2 regions of the Flavimobilis sp. BM9 genome follow, and region 1 is predicted to be linked to the other one. Evidence: predicted binding sites of a transcription regulator. Region 1 holds the regulator's gene; the other holds the start of a gene.
What was found. The regulator LexA, encoded in region 1, represses DNA repair genes until DNA is damaged. The targets are predictions, from matches to a motif close to TCGAACANNTGTTCGA.
Positions count from the first base shown of each region.

Region 2: the regulator LexA is predicted to act here: its motif matches at 3,662-3,677, upstream of imuA' (DnaE2-dependent mutagenesis accessory factor ImuA').

Region 1 covers NZ_JBZEMO010000001.1:808,098-817,923, forward strand. The annotation lists gene AC4F3Q_RS03630 (class I SAM-dependent methyltransferase) at 1-269, opposite strand, end outside; gene hflX (GTPase HflX) at 473-1,969, shown strand; gene AC4F3Q_RS03640 (ATP-dependent DNA helicase) at 2,013-4,139, shown strand; gene AC4F3Q_RS03645 (L-lactate dehydrogenase) at 4,196-5,182, shown strand; gene lexA (transcriptional repressor LexA) at 5,273-5,992, opposite strand; gene AC4F3Q_RS03655 (LysM peptidoglycan-binding domain-containing protein) at 6,273-6,674, shown strand; gene nrdR (transcriptional regulator NrdR) at 6,775-7,281, shown strand; gene AC4F3Q_RS03665 (DUF5302 domain-containing protein) at 7,413-7,592, shown strand; gene serA (phosphoglycerate dehydrogenase) at 7,667-8,866, opposite strand; gene AC4F3Q_RS03675 (HelD family protein) at 8,925-9,826, opposite strand, start outside.
Region 2 covers NZ_JBZEMO010000003.1:343,012-352,837, reverse strand. The annotation lists gene yczR (MocR-like transcription factor YczR) at 1-541, opposite strand, end outside; gene yczE (membrane protein YczE) at 603-1,292, shown strand; gene AC4F3Q_RS07610 (carboxylate-amine ligase) at 1,303-2,418, shown strand; gene AC4F3Q_RS07605 (GNAT family N-acetyltransferase) at 2,468-3,055, opposite strand; gene AC4F3Q_RS07600 (YbhB/YbcL family Raf kinase inhibitor-like protein) at 3,052-3,579, opposite strand; gene imuA' (DnaE2-dependent mutagenesis accessory factor ImuA') at 3,711-4,529, shown strand; gene AC4F3Q_RS07590 (DNA polymerase Y family protein) at 4,526-6,127, shown strand; gene AC4F3Q_RS07585 (error-prone DNA polymerase) at 6,120-9,536, shown strand; gene AC4F3Q_RS07580 (spore germination protein GerW family protein) at 9,739-9,826, shown strand, end outside.

The sequences.
Region 1 (9,826 bases):
TCGACCGCCCACACGGTCGCCTCGGGTGCCTGGAGCGCGAGGGTCAGGGCGACGGGACCCCAGCCGCACCCGACGTCGAGCAGGTTTCCGCGCTGCGGAGGCTCCGGCACCGAGCGGAGCAGCACCTGCGTGCCGAGGTCGAGGCGACCGGGGGAGAAGATCCCGCCTGCGGTCTCGATCTCGACGTCACGGCCGTCCAGGCGGACGCTCACGAGCCGGCGCTCGTCCTTCGACGCGGGCTGCGCCGTGAAGTAGTGGTCGTTGCTCACGTCGAGCTCTCCTGCGTGTCGATGACGGCTGTCCAGCGTCAGTAGCCTACGGCGACCCGCACCGGCCCAGGACCGTGTCCGACCGCGGGCGCCGCTCACGCCCTGCGTGAAATCCCTCGCTCGTGCCTCACGGCCGTGGGACCCTGGAGGGGCGGCGCCGTCGACGACGCAGCGCCCGGAACCCCCAGCAAGGAAGGCACCACATGACGCACCCCACCCTGGAGCCCACGCCCCGCGAGGAGCGTGACATCGCCGACGACGTCGTCGCGCGGGTGCTGGCTCGGGCGGGCACCGCGCTCGACGCGGGAGGCACGGTCCACACCTCGGCGGACGGTGACCAGCTCGACCTGGTCGAGCGCAGCGCCCTCAAGCGCGTCGTCGGCCTGTCCACCGAGCTCGAGGACGTCACCGAGGTCGAGTACCGCCAGCTGCGGCTCGAGAAGGTCGTGCTCGTCGGCGTCTACTCGGGCGGCAGCACGGCCGACGCCGAGGTGTCGCTGCGCGAGCTCGCGGCCCTCGCCGAGACCGCCGGCTCGCAGGTCCTCGACGGCCTCCTCCAGCGCAGGCAGACGCCCGACCCCTCGACGTACCTCGGTTCGGGCAAGGCTGCCGAGCTCGCGGGCATCGTCGCGGCGGTCGGCGCGGACACGGTCATCGTCGACGGCGACCTCGCGCCGTCCCAGCGTCGAGCGCTCGAGGACATCATCAAGATCAAGGTCGTCGACCGCACCGCGCTGATCCTCGACATCTTCGCGCAGCACGCCAAGTCCCGAGAGGGCAAGGCGCAGGTCGAGCTCGCCCAGCTCGAGTACCTGCTGCCGCGCCTGCGTGGCTGGGGCGAGTCGATGTCCCGGCAGGCCGGCGGTCAGGTCGGCGGCGCCGGCGCAGGAATGGGCTCGCGCGGTCCCGGTGAGACGAAGATCGAGCTCGACCGTCGTCGCATCCGCGACCGCATGGCCAAGCTGCGCCGCGAGATCGCCGCGATGGCGCCCGCACGCGTGACGAAGCGGGCGACGCGACGCCGCAACGCGATCCCGGCCGTCGCGATCGCCGGCTACACGAACGCCGGCAAGTCGAGCCTGCTCAACGCGCTCACGGGCGCGGGGGTCCTCGTCGAGAACGCGCTCTTCGCGACCCTCGACCCGACCGTCCGCCGCGCGCAGACCGCCGACGGACGCGTCTACACGCTCGCCGACACGGTCGGCTTCGTCCGGGCGCTCCCGCACCAGCTCATCGAGGCGTTCCGGTCGACGCTCGAGGAGGTCGGCGAGGCCGACCTGCTCCTGCACGTCGTCGACGCGTCCCACCCCGACCCCGAGGGGCAGATCTCCGCGGTGCGCGAGGTGCTCGCCGAGATCCCCGGAGTCGAGAACGTCCCCGAGGTGATCGTTCTCAACAAAGCCGACGTCGCTGACCCCGAGGTCATCACCCGCATCCGCGGCCGGGAGCGCTCGACGATCGTCGTCTCGGCGCACACAGGCGAGGGCATCGACGCGCTCCTCGAGCTGATCGCTGACGCGTTGCCGCGCCCCGACGTCAGCGTCGAGGTCGTCGTCCCGTACACGCGCGGCGACCTCGTCAACCGCATGCACCTCGAGGGTGAGATCGACCACGAGGAGCACACGGCACAGGGCACGCTGCTGCGCGGTCGCGCCGCGGAGGGCCTCGCTACCGAGCTCAAGACGGCGTCGCTCGGCTGAGGACACCCCGTCCGGGGCCGTCCCGCCCACGTAGGATGTGCCGGTGACCGACACCCCCGCGACCGACGACCACGCCGGCCCGGGAGCCGCCGAGCGGGCGGCGGCCACCGCGATCACGCTCCTGGGCGCCGCCGTCGAGGCGCTCGGGGGCAGCGTCCGTCACGGGCAGCAGGACATGGCCCGCGCGGTCGCGACATCGATCGCGACGGGCGAGCACCTGCTTGTCCAGGCGGGCACAGGAACCGGGAAGTCGCTCGGCTACCTCGTCCCGGTCGTCGCGCACGCCGTCGAGAAGGACGAGCGCGTCATCGTCTCGACCGCGACCCTCGCGCTCCAGCGCCAGGTGCTCACGCGCGACCTGCCGCTCGTCGTCGACGCGCTCGCCCCGAACCTGCCGCGGAAGCCGGCGATCGCGCTCCTCAAGGGATGGCACAACTACCTGTGCAAGCACCGGCTCGCGGGCGGGTACCCGTCGGACGAGCCCGGCGCCACGCTCTTCGACCTGCCGGGCGACGAACCGCGCAGCATCGAGACCGACACCTCCGACGCCGACGCGTCGCCCGTGCGACGGCTCGGCGCCGAGGTGCTCCGGCTGCGGGCATGGGCCGAGGAGACGGACACCGGCGACCGCGACGACCTCGTGCCCGGCGTCTCGGACCGCGCCTGGCGGCAGGTGTCGGTCACCTCGCTCGAGTGCCTCGGGCAGAAGTGCCCGCTCCTCTCGGAGTGCTTCCCCGAGCGGGCGCGCGCGCAGACGCGCGAGGCCGACGTCGTCGTGACGAACCACGCCATGCTCGGCATCGCCGCGTCGGGGAGCACGCACGTGCTCCCCGAGCACGCGGTGCTCGTCGTCGACGAGGCGCACGAGCTCGCCGACCGCATCACCAGCCAGTCCACTGCCGAGCTGTCCGCGGCTTCCATCGAGGCCGCCGCGCGGCTCGCGCGCCGGCACGCAGGGCTCCCGACCCCGGACCTCGACCGCGCCGCCGCCGACCTCGGCGCCGCCCTCATGGACCTGCCCGAGGGGCGGTTCCCGCACGGCCTGCCCGACGGCGTGCGCGCCGCCGTCGCCCACGTGCGCGACGCAGCCCGCGAGCTCGTCACCGCGCTCAAGCCAGCCGCAGGGGAGAAGGACGCGACCGACGGCGGCGCCAAGATCGCCCAGGCCGCGATGCTCGTCCTGTTCGAGGTCGCCGAAGGTATGGCCGCCGACCCGACTGGTCACGACGTCCTGTGGAGCGCGCGCAGCTCCGCCGACGGCGGGTGGGACGCGTCAGGCATCACGCGGCTGCACAGCGCGCCCCTCAACGTCTCCGGCCTCGTGCGGACGAACCTGCTCAGCGAGCGCACGGGGATCTTCACGTCCGCGACCCTGAGCCTCGGCGGGACGTTCGAGCCGGTGGCCCGGTCGCTCGGGCTGCTCGGCCCTGCTGGCGCCGAGCCTGGGACGAGCGCGCGCGGCGAGGGTGCCCTCGGCGTCGAGCCCTCCGCGGCACCGTCGGTCCGGGGCTGGTCCGGCATCGACGTCGGTACGCCCTTCGACTACGCCAAGCAGGGGATCCTCTACATCGCGAAGCACCTGCCCGCGCCCGGGCGCGAGCCCGCGACCGACGCACAGCTCGACGCCGTCGCCGAGCTCATCGAGGCCGCGGGCGGGCGCACGCTCGGGCTGTTCTCGTCGCGCAGGGCCGCCGACGCCGTTGCCGAGGCGATGCGGGAGCGTCTCGACGTGCCGATCCTCTGCCAGGGCGACGACCAGCTCCCGACGCTCGTCAAGCAGTTCGCCGAGGATGAGGAGGCGTGCCTCTTCGGCACGCTCTCGCTGTGGCAGGGGGTCGACGTCCCTGGCCCGGCCTGCAGCCTGGTCCTGATCGACCGCATCCCGTTCCCGCGCCCTGACGACCCCGTGCGCTCCGCGCGGACCGAGGCCGTCGCCGCTGCCGGGGGCAACGGCTTCATGCAGGTGTCCGCGACGCACGCCGCGCTCCTGCTCGCGCAGGGCGCTGGACGGCTCGTGCGTGCGACGAGCGACCGTGGCGTCGTCGCCGTACTCGACCCGCGCCTGCACACCGCGCGCTACGGCACCTTCCTGACCAGGTCGATGCCCCCGTTGTGGCCGACGACCGACCACGACACGGTCGTCGCGGCGCTGCGTCGCCTGGCTGGCTAGGCTGGCACCAGCCGTGCGTGCCCTCGCGCGGCGCCGACGTCACGACCGGAGGACCGATGTCAACGCACACCCCTGACCTGTCGCTCGAGCCCGCACGCCGCACGACCAAGCTCGCCGTCGTCGGTGCGGGTGCCGTGGGAGCGACGCTCGCCTATGCGGCCCTCATGCGCGGTGCCGCACGCACCGTCGCGCTGCACGACATCAACGCCGCCAAGGTCGAGGCCGAGGCGCTCGACCTCCAGCACGGCGTCCAGTTCGTCCCTCAGGCCGAGGTGCTCGGCTCGGACGACATCGCCGTGTGCGCCGACGCGGACGTCGTCGTCGTGACCGCAGGGGCGAAGCAGAAGCCTGGCCAGAGCCGGATCGATCTCGCCGGGGCGACGATCGAGCTGATGAAGAAGATCCTGCCGCCGCTCGTCGAGGTCGCACCGGACGCGGTCTACATCATGGTGACGAACCCTGTCGACGTCGTGACGTATGCGTCGCTCAAGATCTCGGGGCTGCCGCCGCAGCAGATGTTCGGCTCGGGCACGGTGCTCGACTCGTCGCGCCTGCGCTACCTGATCGCCGAGCACTGCGGCGTCGCGGTGCAGAACGTGCACGCGTACATCGCGGGCGAGCACGGCGACTCCGAGATCCCGCTGTGGGACTCCGCGTCCATCGGTGCGATCCCGCTGCTCGAGTGGAACCGCTCGGGCAAGCACGGCCCGTTGACCGCCGAGGTCCGCGCCCAGATCGCGCACGAGGTCGCGAACTCCGCCTACCGGATCATCGAGGGCAAGGGCGCGACGAACTACGCCGTGGGGCTCGCAGGCACCCGGATCATCGAAGCCGTCCTCAACAACGAGCACTCGGTCCTGCCCGTGTCGTCGCTCCTCGACGACTACTTCGGCATCACGGACGTGTGCCTCTCGGTCCCGTCGATCGTCGGGCGCCGCGGCATCTACGACACGCTGCAGATCCCGCTCTCCGACGCTGAGTACGACGGGCTGAAGAACTCGGCCGACCAGCTTCGCGCGGTCGCGCGACAGTTCGGCTTCTGACACCCAGAACCTGGACGCGCCGCGGGCCCGGACCTTGTCGGTCCGGGCCCGCGGTGCGCCTCCGGCCGCTCGCTCGCGTGCCGGCGCCGGTCAGAGGGAGCGGAGCACGCTCACGACCCGACCGAGGATGGTCGCGTCGTTCCCGGGGATGGGCTGGTAGGCGGCGTTGGCAGGCATGAGCCAGACGCCGTCGTGCGCGCGGCGCAGCGTCTTGACGGTCGCCTCGCCGTCGATCATCGCGGCGACGATCTCACCGTTCTCGGCGACGGGCTGGCTGCGGACGACGACGAGGTCGCCATCGCAGATCGCGGCGTCGATCATCGAGTCGCCGACGACGGTCAGGAGGAAGAGGTCGCCGTCGCCGACGAGCTGACGGGGGAGCGGGAACACGTCCTCGACGACCTGGTCGGCGAGGATGGGACCGCCAGCAGCGATGCGGCCGACGAGCGGGACGTACGACGGGGTGGGCCTGCTGTCCTCGGGGGCCGCGCCCTCCGACACGAGCGACAGGGCGGGGCGGCCCGGTGCCTCGGTGGCGCCGCGGTCGAGCGGGACGAGCTGCGCGTCGTGCGCCTGCACGATCTCCATCGCACGGGGCCGGTTCGGGTCCCGCCGCAGGAACCCTTTGCGCTCGAGCGACTCGAGCTGGTGCTTGACGCTCGACGGGCTCGTGAGACCGACGCGCTCGCCGATCTCGCGCATCGTGGGCGGGTAGCCCCGGGCCTCGAGAGACTGCCGGATGCACTCGAGCACCGCACGCTGGCGCGGTGTCAACGTCTCGCCGAGGACGACCTCGCCACCCGGGCTCACGTCGGCTTCTCGCGTCCTGGTCTCGTTCACGCTCGGCTCCCTGATCGTCGGACGGTCGCCATCCCGTGTGGTCAGGCGGGCATCCAGACCGCCGCACCGCAGTGTCAGAGGCTCGTGATGCTCTTGTTTCAGCGTAGGGGAGCGAGGGACTCGTTTCAAACACCCGTTCGATCGTGTCTCGACAAGAGGCTCCCGCGCTGCTAGAAATAGAACACATGTTCGTCATACAGGTGTTCGGGTCGATGAGCAGGCGTCTCGCGGCGCTGGGAGCGGAGTTCAGATGAGCAGCATGGTGGTCGCAGGGCCGGGCGCACGAACCGGTGTCGTCGTCGAGCTGCGCCCGCGGGTGCAGCGGGTCTCCGTCGCGCGTGCACCCCAGGTCGAGGCGCCTCTGCGGCTGACCCGGCGTGGCCGGGTCGTGCTCTCCCTGCTCGCGCTCCTCGTCGTCGCGCTGGGGGCCGTGCTGTTCGCGTCGGTCGCCGACGCGGACGCCCCGTCGGCACCTCAGGAGGTCACCGTCCACACGGTCGCGTCGGGGGAGTCGCTGTGGCAGATCGCGTCTGCGGCGACGCCGGTGGGTGAGGACGTCAGGGACGTCATGGACGACCTGATGGAGCTCAACGACCTCGCTGGCAGCCAGCTGTCGGTCGGTCAGCAGCTCGTCGTGCCTGTCCTGCCCTGATCAGGTCGCTTCCGCGCGCGCGGCGGTTTGCCTTGCTTCGTCGGGGTGCGCCACCTAGATTCGGCGGGAGAGTACGCCCCGATCGTCGCGAAGGACTGTGATGCACTGCCCGTTCTGCCGGAATCAGGATTCGCGAGTGATCGATTCCCGCACCTCGGACGACGGCCTCTCCATCCGACGCAGGCGCCAGTGCACGGCCTGCCAGAAGCGTTTCTCCACGATCGAGACGTCGAGCCTGACGGTCGTCAAGCGTTCGGGTGCGACCGAGCCGTTCAGTCGCGAGAAGGTCTCCAACGGCGTGCGCAAAGCCTGCCAGGGGCGTCCTGTGAGCGACGACGACCTCGCCATCCTCGCGCAGCGCGTCGAGGACTCCATCCGCGGTTCCGGCAGTGCCGAGATCGACGCGAACGAGATCGGGTTGTCGATCCTCGGGCCGCTGCGCGAGCTCGACGAGGTCGCCTACCTCCGGTTCGCGAGCGTCTATCAGGACTTCAGCTCGCTCGAGGACTTCGAGTCGGCCATCACCGCGTTGCGGGCTGACCGCGAGAACGCCGACGCGCTCGACGGAGAGGTCGTCGACACCGACTCGGTCCAGGACGCCGAGTAGGGCCTCGGCCGGTCGTGCGTGGCCTCTCGCCACGCCGTCCGTGTTTTGTCCTGGCACCTCCGCCGCGTTCAGGGCAGGCTGGAGGGCAGGCGCCGCAGATGGCGGCCCGTCGACACACTCGGAGGTGAGGCATGACGGACGACAAGCGCCAGGCAGTGCCGCAGGACGTGAAGGACAAGTTCCGCGAGGCACTCGAGCGCAAGAGCGCCGGCAAGCACCCCGGCGGTGACAACGAGCAGAACACGGGCGCGGTCCACGGCTCCGAGACGAGCGGGCCGACGCAGCGCACCTTCCGCCGCAAGTCCGGCTGACGCTTTCGCACAGACGACACGAGAGGGGCGCCTGGGACATCGTCCCGGGCGCCCCTCTCGTGTCGGTCGTCTGGTCAGCCCACCTGCAGGAGCCGGATCGTCGCGTCCAGCGCCCCGAGCTCGTCGAGCACCTCGGCGGGGATGCTGCCCTCGGCGTCCGTGACCACGTAGCCGAGATCGCCGCGCGTCGCGAGGAGCTGACCCTCGATGTTGACGTCGTGAGTCGCGAGGATCTGGTTGACCCGAGCGAGCACACCGGGGACGTTGCGGTGGAGGTACGCGAGGCGGTTGACGCCGTCCCCGTGCTCGAGCGCCAGGTTCGGCAGGTTGACGCTCAGCGTCGTCGAGCCCGTCGTCAGGTAGTCGCGGATCTTCGTCGCGACGAACTGACCGATCGCCTCCTGCGCCTCCTCGGTCGAACCGCCGGTGTGCGGCGTGAGGATGACGTTCGGCAGACCCTGGAGCTCCGACGCGAAGGGGTCCCCCTTGCGCTTGGGTTCCGTCGGGAAGACGTCGACCGCAGCACCCGCCACGTGACCCGACAAGATCGCGTCGCGCAGCGCGCCGTAGTCCACCACGAAGCCGCGGGACAGGTTGAGGAACACCGCACCCGGCCTCATCTTGGCGACCTGCTCCGCACCGAACATGCCGGCGTTGCCCGCGCGGCCGTCGACGTGGAGCGTGACGATGTCCGCGATCTCCAGCAGCTCGTCGAGCGACTCCATGCGGCGCGCGTTCCCGAGCGCAAGCTTCTCCGCCGTGTCGTAGAAGACGACGGACATGCCGAGGTTCTCGGCGAGGACCGACAGCTGGGTGCCGATGTTGCCGTAGCCGACGATGCCGAGCGTGCGGCCGCGGATCTCGTGCGCGCCGACAGCCGACTTGTTCCACGTGCCAGCGTGCATCTCGTCGTTGAACACCGTCAGGCGCCGCGTGAGCGCGATGATGTCGGCGATCGCGATCTCGACGACCGAGCGGGTGTTCGAGAAGGGCGCGTTGAACGCCGCGACGCCGTGGCGCGCGGCGGTGGCCAGGTCGATCTGGTTGGTGCCGATGCAGAACGCACCGATCGCCATCAGGTCGGGCGCGGACTCGATCACGCGCTGCGAGACGGTGGTCTTGGACCTGATGCCCAGGATGTGCACGCCGTCGAGCGCCTCGATGAGCTCAGGCTCGTCGAGAGCGCCAGTGCGTGTGACTACCTCGATGCCCTGCGCCTGCAGGATCGAGGTGGCGAGAGGGTGGAGGTTCTCCAGCAGAAGGGCTCGTTGCACCCGGCCAGTATCGGCTGGGTGCGAGGAGGCTCACAAACTCGTCCAGCCGCTGGACCCGTCACGCCTGGGGGATGGTGCCCTCCGGAAGGTCACGCGAGTGCACCAGGACGAGCCGCTGGGTGGGTCGCGTCATCGCCACGTAGAGGTCCGACGGCGCGAGCTCGTCGGGCTCGACGAGCACGACCGCGTCGAACTCGAGGCCCTTGGCGCTGCGGACGTCGAGGACGACGAGCGCGTCCTGCGCGGTGGTGAGCACGCCGTCGGCGGCCCCCGCCAGGACCGAGCACAGCCGGTCCGCCCGCTCGGACGTCGCCAGGACGGCGACGCGCCCCGTGCCGTCCTCGCGGACGTGCCGCTCGAGGGCATCGGCCACGAGCGCGCGCAGCTGACGGTCGCCGTCGACGAGCGCGACCGCGTGCAGCGCCTCGGGCACCTCCCGGGCCGACGTCACCTGCGAGACGGGCAGGCGCGCCGCGACCGCGGCGCGCTGTGCCGCCTCTGCGATCGCCGACGGCGTCCGGTAGTTGACCGTGAGCTCCTCGAGCCGCCAGCCCGGACGCAGCACCTGCGAGAACATCGACGCCCACGAGCGGGTGCCCGCGCTGCTCGACGTCTGGGCGACGTCGCCGACGATCGTCATCGACTGCGTGGGGCAGCGCCGCAAGAGCATCCGCCATGCCATCGCCGAGAGCTCCTGCGCCTCGTCGACGATCACGTGACCGTAGGTCCACGACCTGTCGGACGCCGCACGCTCCGCCGTCGTGAGCGTCGTGCCGCCTGACGAGAAGCGGTCGGCGAGCATCTCGGCGGAGACGAGCGCGCCTGCGTCGGACCGGGACAGGACCTGCTGGGCGTACTCGACGTCGCGCTTGCGCTGCTCCGCGTCCGCGCGAGCCTGCACGCGTGCCGCCTCGTCGTCCTCCCCGAGCAGCTCGGCCGCCTCGTCGAGCAGAGGGATGT
Region 2 (9,826 bases), on a different contig from region 1:
TGCGTGCGACGAGGCCGATCGCGTGCTGGGCGCCGAGCGTCACCATGACCTGCTCGGGCGTGGTCGGCAGGCCGAGCGCGGTGTACCGGTCGGCGAGGGCTGCGCGGAGCGCGGGGAGGCCGACGGGGTCGTAGTCGTGGCGCAGGAGGTGCCGGGGGAGGTCGGCGGCTGCGGCGGTCGCTGCGGCCGCGATCTGCGAGGCGGCGGGCATGGTCGCCTTGGTGAGGTCGAGCGCGGGGGCGTCCGGCCCGGGCGTGCCGGGCCGGGAACCGGGGGCGTGGAGGAGGGAGCCGGACCCGCGGCGGCTGGTGAGGAAGCCGTCGGTGCGCAGGGCGGCGTAGGCCTGGGAGACGGTGGTGCGGCTCACGTCGAGCGCCTGGGCGAGGTCGCGCTCGGACGGCAGGCGGGTGTCAGGCGGGATGCGGCCGTCGATCGAGAGGAGGCGGAGCCGGTCGGCGAGGGCGCGGTAGAGCGGGGCGTCGTCCGGCAGGCCCTGGAGGAGCGGGACGAGGGCGTGGGCGCTCAGGGTGCGGTCGCTCATGGAGCCACCGTACGCGAATTGGCTCCTTGTGGGGAGGCCACTTTCAGGGTGGGATCGACCCATGAAGATCGATCAGGCAGAGATCGCCGCCCCGGCCTCGCGCGAGTCGTCCACGGCGCCCCCCGGCCCGCTGGCTCCGCGCAGCGGTTACCTCGCCCCCCGCCTCGCCCAGCTCGTCGCCGGGCTCACGGCGTTCGGATTCTCGATCGCGATGGTCGTGCACGCAGGTCTCGGGGTCTCCCCGTGGGACGTCCTCTCCCAGGGCCTCGCCCTCGCAACGGGGTGGACCTTCGGGCTCGTCACCTGCGCCGTCGGCGCCGTCGTGCTGCTCACCTGGTGGCCCCTGCGCACCAGGCCGGGGATCGGGACCGTGCTCAACGTCATCATCGTGGGGCTCGCCGCGGACCTCGGTCTCGCCGTCCTCGCGCGGCTGCCCGAGCCGTTGCCGCTCGCAGCCCGCGTCGCGCTCCTGGGCGGCGGCGTCGTGCTGCTGGCTCTCGCGAGCGGCGCCTACCTCGCAGCCCGGCTCGGCCCGGGCCCCCGCGACGGCCTCATGACCGGGCTCCACGACCGGTTCGGCTGGCCGATCGCCGTCGCGCGCGCCGTCGTCGAGCTCTCCGTGCTCGGGCTCGGCTGGGCGCTCGGCGGCGACGTCGGGCTCGGCACGCTCGCGTTCGCGCTGCTCGTGGGGCCGCTGTGCGGCCTGACGATCCCGTGGTTCGCCGGTCGCGCACCGTGGCTGCGCGTGTGAAACTCACCAGATGCGAGACGATCTGCGGACAGTCGGTGTCGAGGAAGAGTTCCTCCTGGTGGGTGACGACGGGACCCCCGTCGCGGTCGCCACGGAGGCGCTCGAGAAGGCGCCCGCCGACGTCGTCACGCCGGCAGGCGACGTGCCCGGCGGAGGCCTCGAGCACGAGTTCATGCAGGAGCAGATCGAGACGGGGACCCGGCCGTGCCGCGACCTCGAGGACCTGGCCCGCGAGGTCCGTGCCGGCCGCGCCCGCGTCCAGCACGCGGCCGCCGCTGTCGGCGCGCACGCCGTCGCCCTCGCGACGAGCCCGGTCGACGTCGCGCCCACGACGGTCTCGAAGCTCCGGTACATGCGCGCCGCGAGCACGTTCGGCCTCACGGCGGCGGAGCAGCTGACCAGCGGTTGCCACGTGCACGTCTCCGTCGCGGACGACGACGAGGGGGTCGCGGTCCTCGACCGGATCGGCCCGTGGCTCTCGCCTCTCCTCGCGCTCAGCGCCAACTCGCCGTTCTGGCAGGGCAAGGCCAGCGGGTACGAGAGCTTCCGGTCGCAGGTGTGGTCGCGCTGGCCCACGGCTGGCCCGTCGCGCGAGTTCGGCAGCGCCCGGGCGTACCGCGACGCCGTCGCCTCGCTCGTCGCGACGGGGACGGTGCTCGACGACGCGATGATCTACTTCGACGCACGCCTCTCCCAGCGCTACCCGACCGTCGAGATCCGCGTCGCGGACGTCTGCCTCGACCCGCGGACGCCAGTGATCCTCGCGGCGCTCTCGCGCGCGCTCGTCGAGACCGCGGCGCGCGCCGCAGCCGCGGGAGAGCCCGCCCCGGGGGTGCCGACCGAGCTGTTGCGCACCGCGTCGTGGCGCGCGGGAAGGTCCGGGCTCACGGGCGACCTGCTCTCGCCGACGGACATGCGTCCACGCCCGGCGCACGACGTCGTCGGGCAGCTCGTCGCGCACGTGCGCGACGCTCTCGTCGACGCAGGCGACCTCGACCTCGTCACCGACCTGCTCGGCGAGCTGTGGTCGACGGGCAACGGCGCGCAGCGGCAGCGCGCGTGGCTCGCCGAGACGGGCGACCACGCCGAGGTCGTCGCCAGGGCGCGCGCCGTCACCCTCGAGTGAGACGGGCCACGGTCGCGTCCGTCAGTGGGTGGACGTCAGCGCGTGGACGTCAGGACACGACCGTGCGGCACATGACGAAGTCGTCGTGCGTCTGGGTGCCGACCACCATGTGCTTCGTGCCCACCACCGCGAAACCGTTCTTCGCGTAGAACCGCTGGGCGCGCTCGTTCTGCTGGTTGACCCCGAGCCACACCGAACGGACGCCGCGGGCCGCCGCCTCCGCGACGACGGCCTCGACGAGAGCCGCCGCCGCCCCCGTCCCGTGCGCGTCCGGGTGCGCGTAGCACTTGCTCAGCAGCACGGTCGGGGTCGCGACCGGGACGTCTGTCGGGGGAGGCGGCTCGGCCCACACGAGCAGCGCGTACGCGATGAGCGGCAGGCGTTCGGCGTCGTGCCGGCCGTCGAAGCCCTGCTCGGCGCCGGGCTCCGCGACGAGGAGCGTCGTCAGCGGGGACAGCAGGTGCTCGGCGAAGTGGTCCGCCGTCAGGTTGTTGCTGCAGAAGTCCTCGACGTCGCGCGGGTCGATCCCGGGCGGGCACGCGAGCGGGAACGTCAGCTGCGCGAGCTCCGCAAGAGCGTCGGCGTCCGCGAGCACCGCGCGCCGGACCCGGGCGACCGGGACCTGCAGGTCGGTCATCGTGCGAACGTCGGGGTGAGCACGGCGCGCGCGATCGTGTGGAACAGCGCCGTGAACGCGACCTTCGTCGGGCTGTCCTCAGGGTCGAGGCCCAACGTGTCCACGTCGAGCGCGTGCACCGCGAACGCGTACCGGTGCGGGCGGTCGCCGGCGGGCGGCGCAGCGCCCTCGTAGCCGAACGTGCCGCCGTCGGCGCGGACGTGGAAGGCGGCGCCCGAGAGCATCAGGTCGCTCTCGCCGTCGCCCTGCTCGAGCGAGGTCGTGGTCGCCGGGAGGTCGACGACGGTCCAGTGCCAGTAGCCCGCAGGGGTCGGGGCGTCCGGGTCGAAGCACGAGACGACGAACGACTGGGTCTGCGCCGGGAAGCCGCTCCACTCGAGGTGGGGCGACGTGTTCCCGCCGTCAGCGGTGTGCAGCAGGGGCAGCGTGCCGCTGTCGACCATGTCCTCGCTCGTCACGGAGAAGGACGGGACGGGCGGCAGCGAGGCGTACGGGTCGGGTGCAACGGGTCGCGTGAGGTCCATGCCCCCATCATGAGCCCTCGTCGGGCCCGGCGAGGTGCGACAGGCCTCGCCGGTTCAGCGGTGTCAGCCGTGCCGCGTATAATCGAACATGTGTTCGACAGTGTGGCGATGGTCCGGGAAGGTGGTGCGCGATGAGCGCGCAGGCGATGGCGGTACCGGACCTCGGGCGCGCGGAGCGGGCGCTCGCGGCGCTGCGCCAGGCAGAGCATCGCACAGGGGCGCGACGCGTCGAGATGCCGGACCGTGCGGCCGCCCTGCTCGGCGTCCGCACGCGTGAGCGTCCCGCGCTGCCCGTCCCGCACGAGCTCTCCGACCTGCTCCCGCACGGGCTGACCCGGGGCAGCGTCACCGAGGTCACCGGCTCGCTCGCGCTCGTCCTCGCGCTGCTCGCCGAGGCGTGCGGCCGCGTCGACGAGCTGGGTGAGGAGCCGTGGGCCGCCGTCGTCGGGCATCCCCGGGTGGGGCTGCTCGCGGCGGCGCACCTCGGCGTCCCCCTCGACAGGCTCGTCCTCGTCCCCGAGCCGGGCGACGGCGCCGCTGCGGCGGTGGCTGCGCTCGTCGACGGCATGGATGTCGTCGTGCTCGGCGACCTCCCGCTCCTCGACGCCGACCGGCGGCGCCTGACGGCGCGCGCTCGTGAGCGCGGCACCGTCCTGCTCAGCACCGCGCCGTGGCGCGGGGCGGGCGCGGTGCTCCGCGCGACCGGGGTCCGGTGGCGTGGGCTCGGTCAGGGGACAGGCCGGCTCGTCGCCCGCGAGCTCACGGTCGAGCGCGCGGACCGTGTCCGTGCACGTATCGACGTCGTGCTGCCGTTCGGGGAGCAGCCCGGCGTGACCCCTCGCGCCACGCCTCGCGACGCTGCGCCGCACGTCCCGGCGACTGCACCGCAGACCTCACCGGCCGCCGTCGCGGTCGCGGTCGCGCAGCCTGCGCTGAGGCTCGTCGGATGAGCACCCGCACCACGGCCGTGTGGGTGCCCGACTGGCCGGTCGTCGCCGCCGCGACCGCGGCGGACGTCCCCGCGCACCTGCCCGTCGCGGTGCAGGACGCCCGCGCGGTCGTCGCGGTGGGTGCTGTCGCCCGGCGCTCAGGCGTCCGCCGCGGAATGCGTCGGCGTCAGGCGCAGGAGGCATGCCCCGGGCTCGTCCTCCTGCCCGTCGACGAGCTGCGGGACGCCCGTTTCTTCGAGCCCGTCGCGGTCGCCGTCGAGCGTGTCGTCGCGGGCCTCGAGGTCGCACGCCCCGGGCTGCTCCTCATGCCCGCGAGCGGGGCGGCCCAGTTCCACGGTTCGGAGGAGGAGCTTGCCGCCGCGATCGTCACGCACGTCGCGGACGCGACCGGGCACGAGTGCCAGGTCGGCGTCGCCGACGGCATCCTCGCGGCGGTCCTCGCCGCACGCGAGAGCCGGGTCGTCCCGGCAGGGGAGAGCCGTGCCTACCTCGCTCCGCGGTCCTTGGGCGACGTCGTGCACGTCGCGATGAGCCGCGACCGCGTCACCCAGGTCCGCGACCTCGTCGACCTGTGGAACAGGCTCGGGCTGCGCCGCGCGAAGGACCTCACCGCGCTCGACCTCGCCGACGTCGCCTCCCGTTTCGGGGAACCCGGCGTGTGGGCGCACCGCCTCCTCGACGGGGACGACCTCCGCCCGCCCGCGCGCCGCAGGCCTGAGGACGACGTCGAGGCGTCGTGCGAGCTCGACCCGCCGGCGCACCGCGTCGACACCGCAGCCTTCGCCGCGCGCCGGCTCGCCGAGCAGCTGTACGCCGACCTGGTCGACCGCTCGGCGTCCTGCACCCGGCTGCGCATCTCCGCCCGGACCGAGGACGGGCGCGAGCACGTGCGGACGTGGCGGACCGACGCCGCCGCGCTCGGCGGCCTCACCGTCGGCCGTCTCACCGACCGCGTCCGCTGGCAGCTCGAGGGCTGGCTCGCCGAGGGGGGACGCACCGAGTCGGCTGACGGCGGACTCGTCCGGCTCGTGCTGACCGCCGAGGACCTCGTCGACGTGGGCACCCAGCAGGGCGGCCTGTGGGGTGGCGCCGAAGGCGCGCACCTGCGGGCAGCCCGAGCGCTCGAGCGCGTCCAAGGGCTCCTCGGCGCGCGGTCGGTGCTGTCCGTGCGTCTCCAGGGCGGACGCGGCCCGCGCGACCAGGTGCACCTGGTGCCCTGGGGCGAGGAGGACCCGGTCCGCCGCGACACCACCGCGCCCTGGCCGGGACGGCTACCGGACCCGCCCCCGAGCGAGGTGCTCCCCGAGAAGGCCCCGGTGCGGCTCCTCGGCCCCGCGCGGGAACCGGTGCTCGTCGACCGCCGGCTCATGATGAGCGCCGCCCCGACCATGCTCGCCCCGCCGCCGGGCGAGGACGGCACGGCGGCCGCCGTGCGCGCCTGGGCAGGCCCCTGGCCGCTCGCGCAGCGCTGGTGGCGCGAGGACGCAGAACGCAGCGTCTACCTGCAGGTCCTCGTCGAGGAGCCCGCCGGGACGAGCCGCGCCCTCCTCCTGTCCAGCTCGCGCGGGAGCTGGTACGTCGAGGCGAGCTATGACTGACCACGTCCCTTACGCCGAGCTGCACGCCCACTCGGCGTTCAGCTTCCTCGACGGCGCGAGCCAGCCCGAGGAGCTCGTCGCCGAGGCGGTCCGGCTCGGCCTCGACGCGCTCGCACTGACCGACCACGACGGGCTGTACGGCGTCGTCCGCTTCGCCGAGGCTGCTCGCCGCGCCGACCTGGCCACCGTGTTCGGTGCCGAGCTGCACCTGCCCACCCCCGAGGACCTCCTGCGCGGCAGCGACGAGCCCGAGGAACCGACCGGGACCCCGGACCCGCGCGCGACCCACCTGCTCGTGCTGGCCCGCGGCCCCCGCGGGTACCGCTCGCTGTCCGCCGCGATCGCCGACGCGCACCTCGCGGGCGGGCGCAAGGGCGTGCCCCGCTTCGACCTCGAGGACCTCGCCGCACGCGCCGACGGCGACTGGCTCGTGCTCACCGGCTGCCGCAAGGGATCGGTGCGCCAGGCGCTGCGCGGCGACGGGTGCCCCCGGCCGGCCCACTCGCCAGCCCGCCTCCCGGGCGGCAGGCGTCGCCCCGTCCCGTGCCCGGTGCACGGCACCGAGCCCTGCACCGCCGCCCGGACCCGGGACGCGCGCCGCGAGCTCGACCGGCTCGTCGACCTCTTCGGCCCGGGCAACGTGGCGGTCGAGATCACCGACGGCGGCGACCCGTACGACGGCGAGCGCAACACGGCCCTCGCAGATCTCGCCGCAGCCGCCGGTCTGCCGCTCGTCGCGACGGGCAACGTCCACCACGCCCGGCCGCAGGACGGCGAGCTCGCCGCAGCCCTCGCCGCGGTCCGGGCCCGCCGGTCGCTCGACGACATGGACGGGTGGCTCCCCGGGGCGGCGACCGCCCACCTCAGGTCAGGTGCCGAGATGCTCGTCCGGCACCGAGCGCACCCCGAGGCGGTCGCCACGGCTGCGCAGCTCGCCGCAGAGTGCGCGTTCGACCTGCACCTCGTCGCCCCCAGCCTGCCGCCGTATCCCGTGCCCGAGGGGCACGACGAAGCGTCCTGGCTGCGCGAGCTGGTGCAGGTCGGTGCACGTGAGCGGTACGGGCCGCCCGAGGACGAGAACGTCGCGGGGGCGTGGGCGCAGATCCACCACGAGCTCGACATCATCGAGACGCTCGGGTTCCCCGGCTACTTCCTCATCGTCTATGACATCGTCGAGTTCTGCCGTCGCCACGGCATCCTCGCGCAGGGCCGCGGGTCGGCCGCGAACTCGGCCGTCTGCTACGCCCTCGGTATCACCGCCGTCGACGCCGTGCGCCACGGCCTGCTCTTCGAGCGCTTCCTCGCACCGGAGCGTGACGGCCCGCCCGACATCGACGTCGACATCGAGTCCGCGCGCCGCGAGGAGGTCATCCAGCACGTCTACGAGAGGTTCGACCGCCGTCACGCCGCCCAGGTCGCCAACGTGATCTCCTACCGCCCCAAGTCCGCGGTGCGCGACGCTGCCCGCGCGCTGGGGTACGACGTCGGCCAGCAGGACGCCTGGAGCAAGGGGATCGAACGATGGGGCTCCCTGCGGGGCACCGAGCCGGACAGCCCGTGGTGGACCGTCTCCCGTGCGGGAGCGGTCGCCGCGCAGCCCGTCGCACAGCCCCGGCTGAGCGAGGACGGCCGCGACGTCGTGCCCGAGCACAGGCCGCCGTCCCTCCAGGAAGAGGGCAAGGTCCCCGAGCCCGTCATCGACCTCGCGGAGAAGATGCTGCGCCTGCCCCGGCACCTCGGCATCCACTCGGGCGGCATGGTCCTGTGCGACCGGCCCGTCGTCGAGGTGTGCCCGGTGGAGTGGGCCCGCATGCCCGGACGGACCGTGCTGCAGTGGGACAAGGACGACTGCGCCGACGCAGGCCTCGTGAAGTTCGACCTCCTCGGGCTCGGCATGCTCACCGCGCTGCGCATCGCGTTCGAGCACGTCCACGAGCACGAGGGTGTCGAGCTCACGCTGCACGGCCTGCCCCCCGAGGACCCAGGCGTGTACGAGCTGCTGTGCGCCGCCGACACGATCGGCGTGTTCCAGGTCGAGTCGCGCGCCCAGATGGCGACCCTGCCGCGCCTGCGGCCGCGCACCTTCTACGACATCGTGATCGAGGTCGCGCTCATCCGCCCCGGACCGATCCAGGGCCAGTCCGTGCACCCGTACATCGAGCGTGCCCGCGGCAGGCAGCCGGTCACCTACCTCCACCCGCGCCTCGAGAAGTCCCTCGCCAAGACGCTCGGCGTCCCGCTCTTCCAGGAGCAGCTCATGCAGATGGCGATCGACGTCGCGGACTTCACCCCCGCCGAGGCCGACCAGCTGCGGCGTGCGATGGGGTCCAAGCGCTCGACCGAGCGCATGGAGGCGCTCCACGCCCGCCTCATCGACGGGATGGCGGCGAACGGCGTCGAGAACGACGTCGCGGAGCAGATCTTCGACAAGCTCAAGGGCTTCGCGGACTTCGGCTTCCCCGAGTCGCACGCCTACTCGTTCGCCTACCTCGTGTACGCGAGCGCGTGGCTCAAGGTGCACCACCCCGCCGCCTTCTACGCGGGCCTGCTCGCTGCGCAGCCCATGGGCTTCTACTCGCCGCAGACGCTCGTCGCCGACGCCCGCCGCCACGGTGTGACGGTCCTGCGGCCCGACGTCCAGCTCTCCGGCGTGCAGCCCGTCCTCGAACCGCTGCCCGGAGGCGACGTTGCAGCCAGGCCGCGCCGCGACCTCGCGGTGCGGCTCGGGCTCGGGGGCATCCGCGGCGTCCGGGACACCGTGGCCGAGCGGATCCTCGCCGCACGTGCCGACGGTCCGTTCGTCAGCCTGCGCGACCTCGCCCGCCGTGTGGACCTGACCGTCGCCCACCTCGAGGCGCTCGCGACCGCAGGAGCCCTCGACTGCTTCACCGGCGCCCGGCGTCCCGCCCTGTGGGCCGCCGCCGCGCTCGCCCAGGAAGGCCCCGACACGCTCCCAGGCGTGAGCGTCGGCGTCGAGGCGCCCACCCTGCCCGGGATGGACGACGTCGAGACGTCCGTCGCGGACGTCTGGGCGACCGGCATCTCGCCCGAGTCCTACCCGACGCAGTTCGTGCGCGACGGCCTCGACGCGGCAGGGGTGCTCACCGTCGCGAAGGCGACCGTCCACGAGGCCGAACGGCGGGTCGCCGTCGCTGGTGTCGTCACCCACCGCCAACGCCCCGGAACCGCACGTGGCGTCACCTTCATCTCGCTCGAGGACGAGACCGGCCTCCTCAACGTGGTGTGCAGCCCCGGGCTGTGGTCACGTTTCCGGCAGGTCGCCCGGACGAGCGCCGCTCTCGTGGTGCGCGGCCGGCTCGAGCGTGCCGACGGCGCGACCAACCTCGTCGCCGAGCACCTCGCGCCGCTCTCCCTCCAGGTACCGACCAGGTCGCGCGACTTCCAGTGAACCGGCGTGCCGAGGCCCGCGTGCGGGGCGACGATGAGAGAGGTCCTGCACGGATCACGGAGCCGGGACGACCGAGGGGTCGTCCCGGCCTCGTGCTGTCCGTCCCCGCTCCTCTCTGCGCAGCGGGGACGGACGCTCGTCGACCTGCGGGCTCGGTTGCGTCAGGATGAAGGGGTCGACATACACCCTGGAGGGCGATCTCGTGAACATCACCGACCATGCGAGCCTCGCGGTCGAGGCCGCGCGCGACGCCCTCACCGTCCGCCGGGCGTTCGGAGAGCCCTACGAGG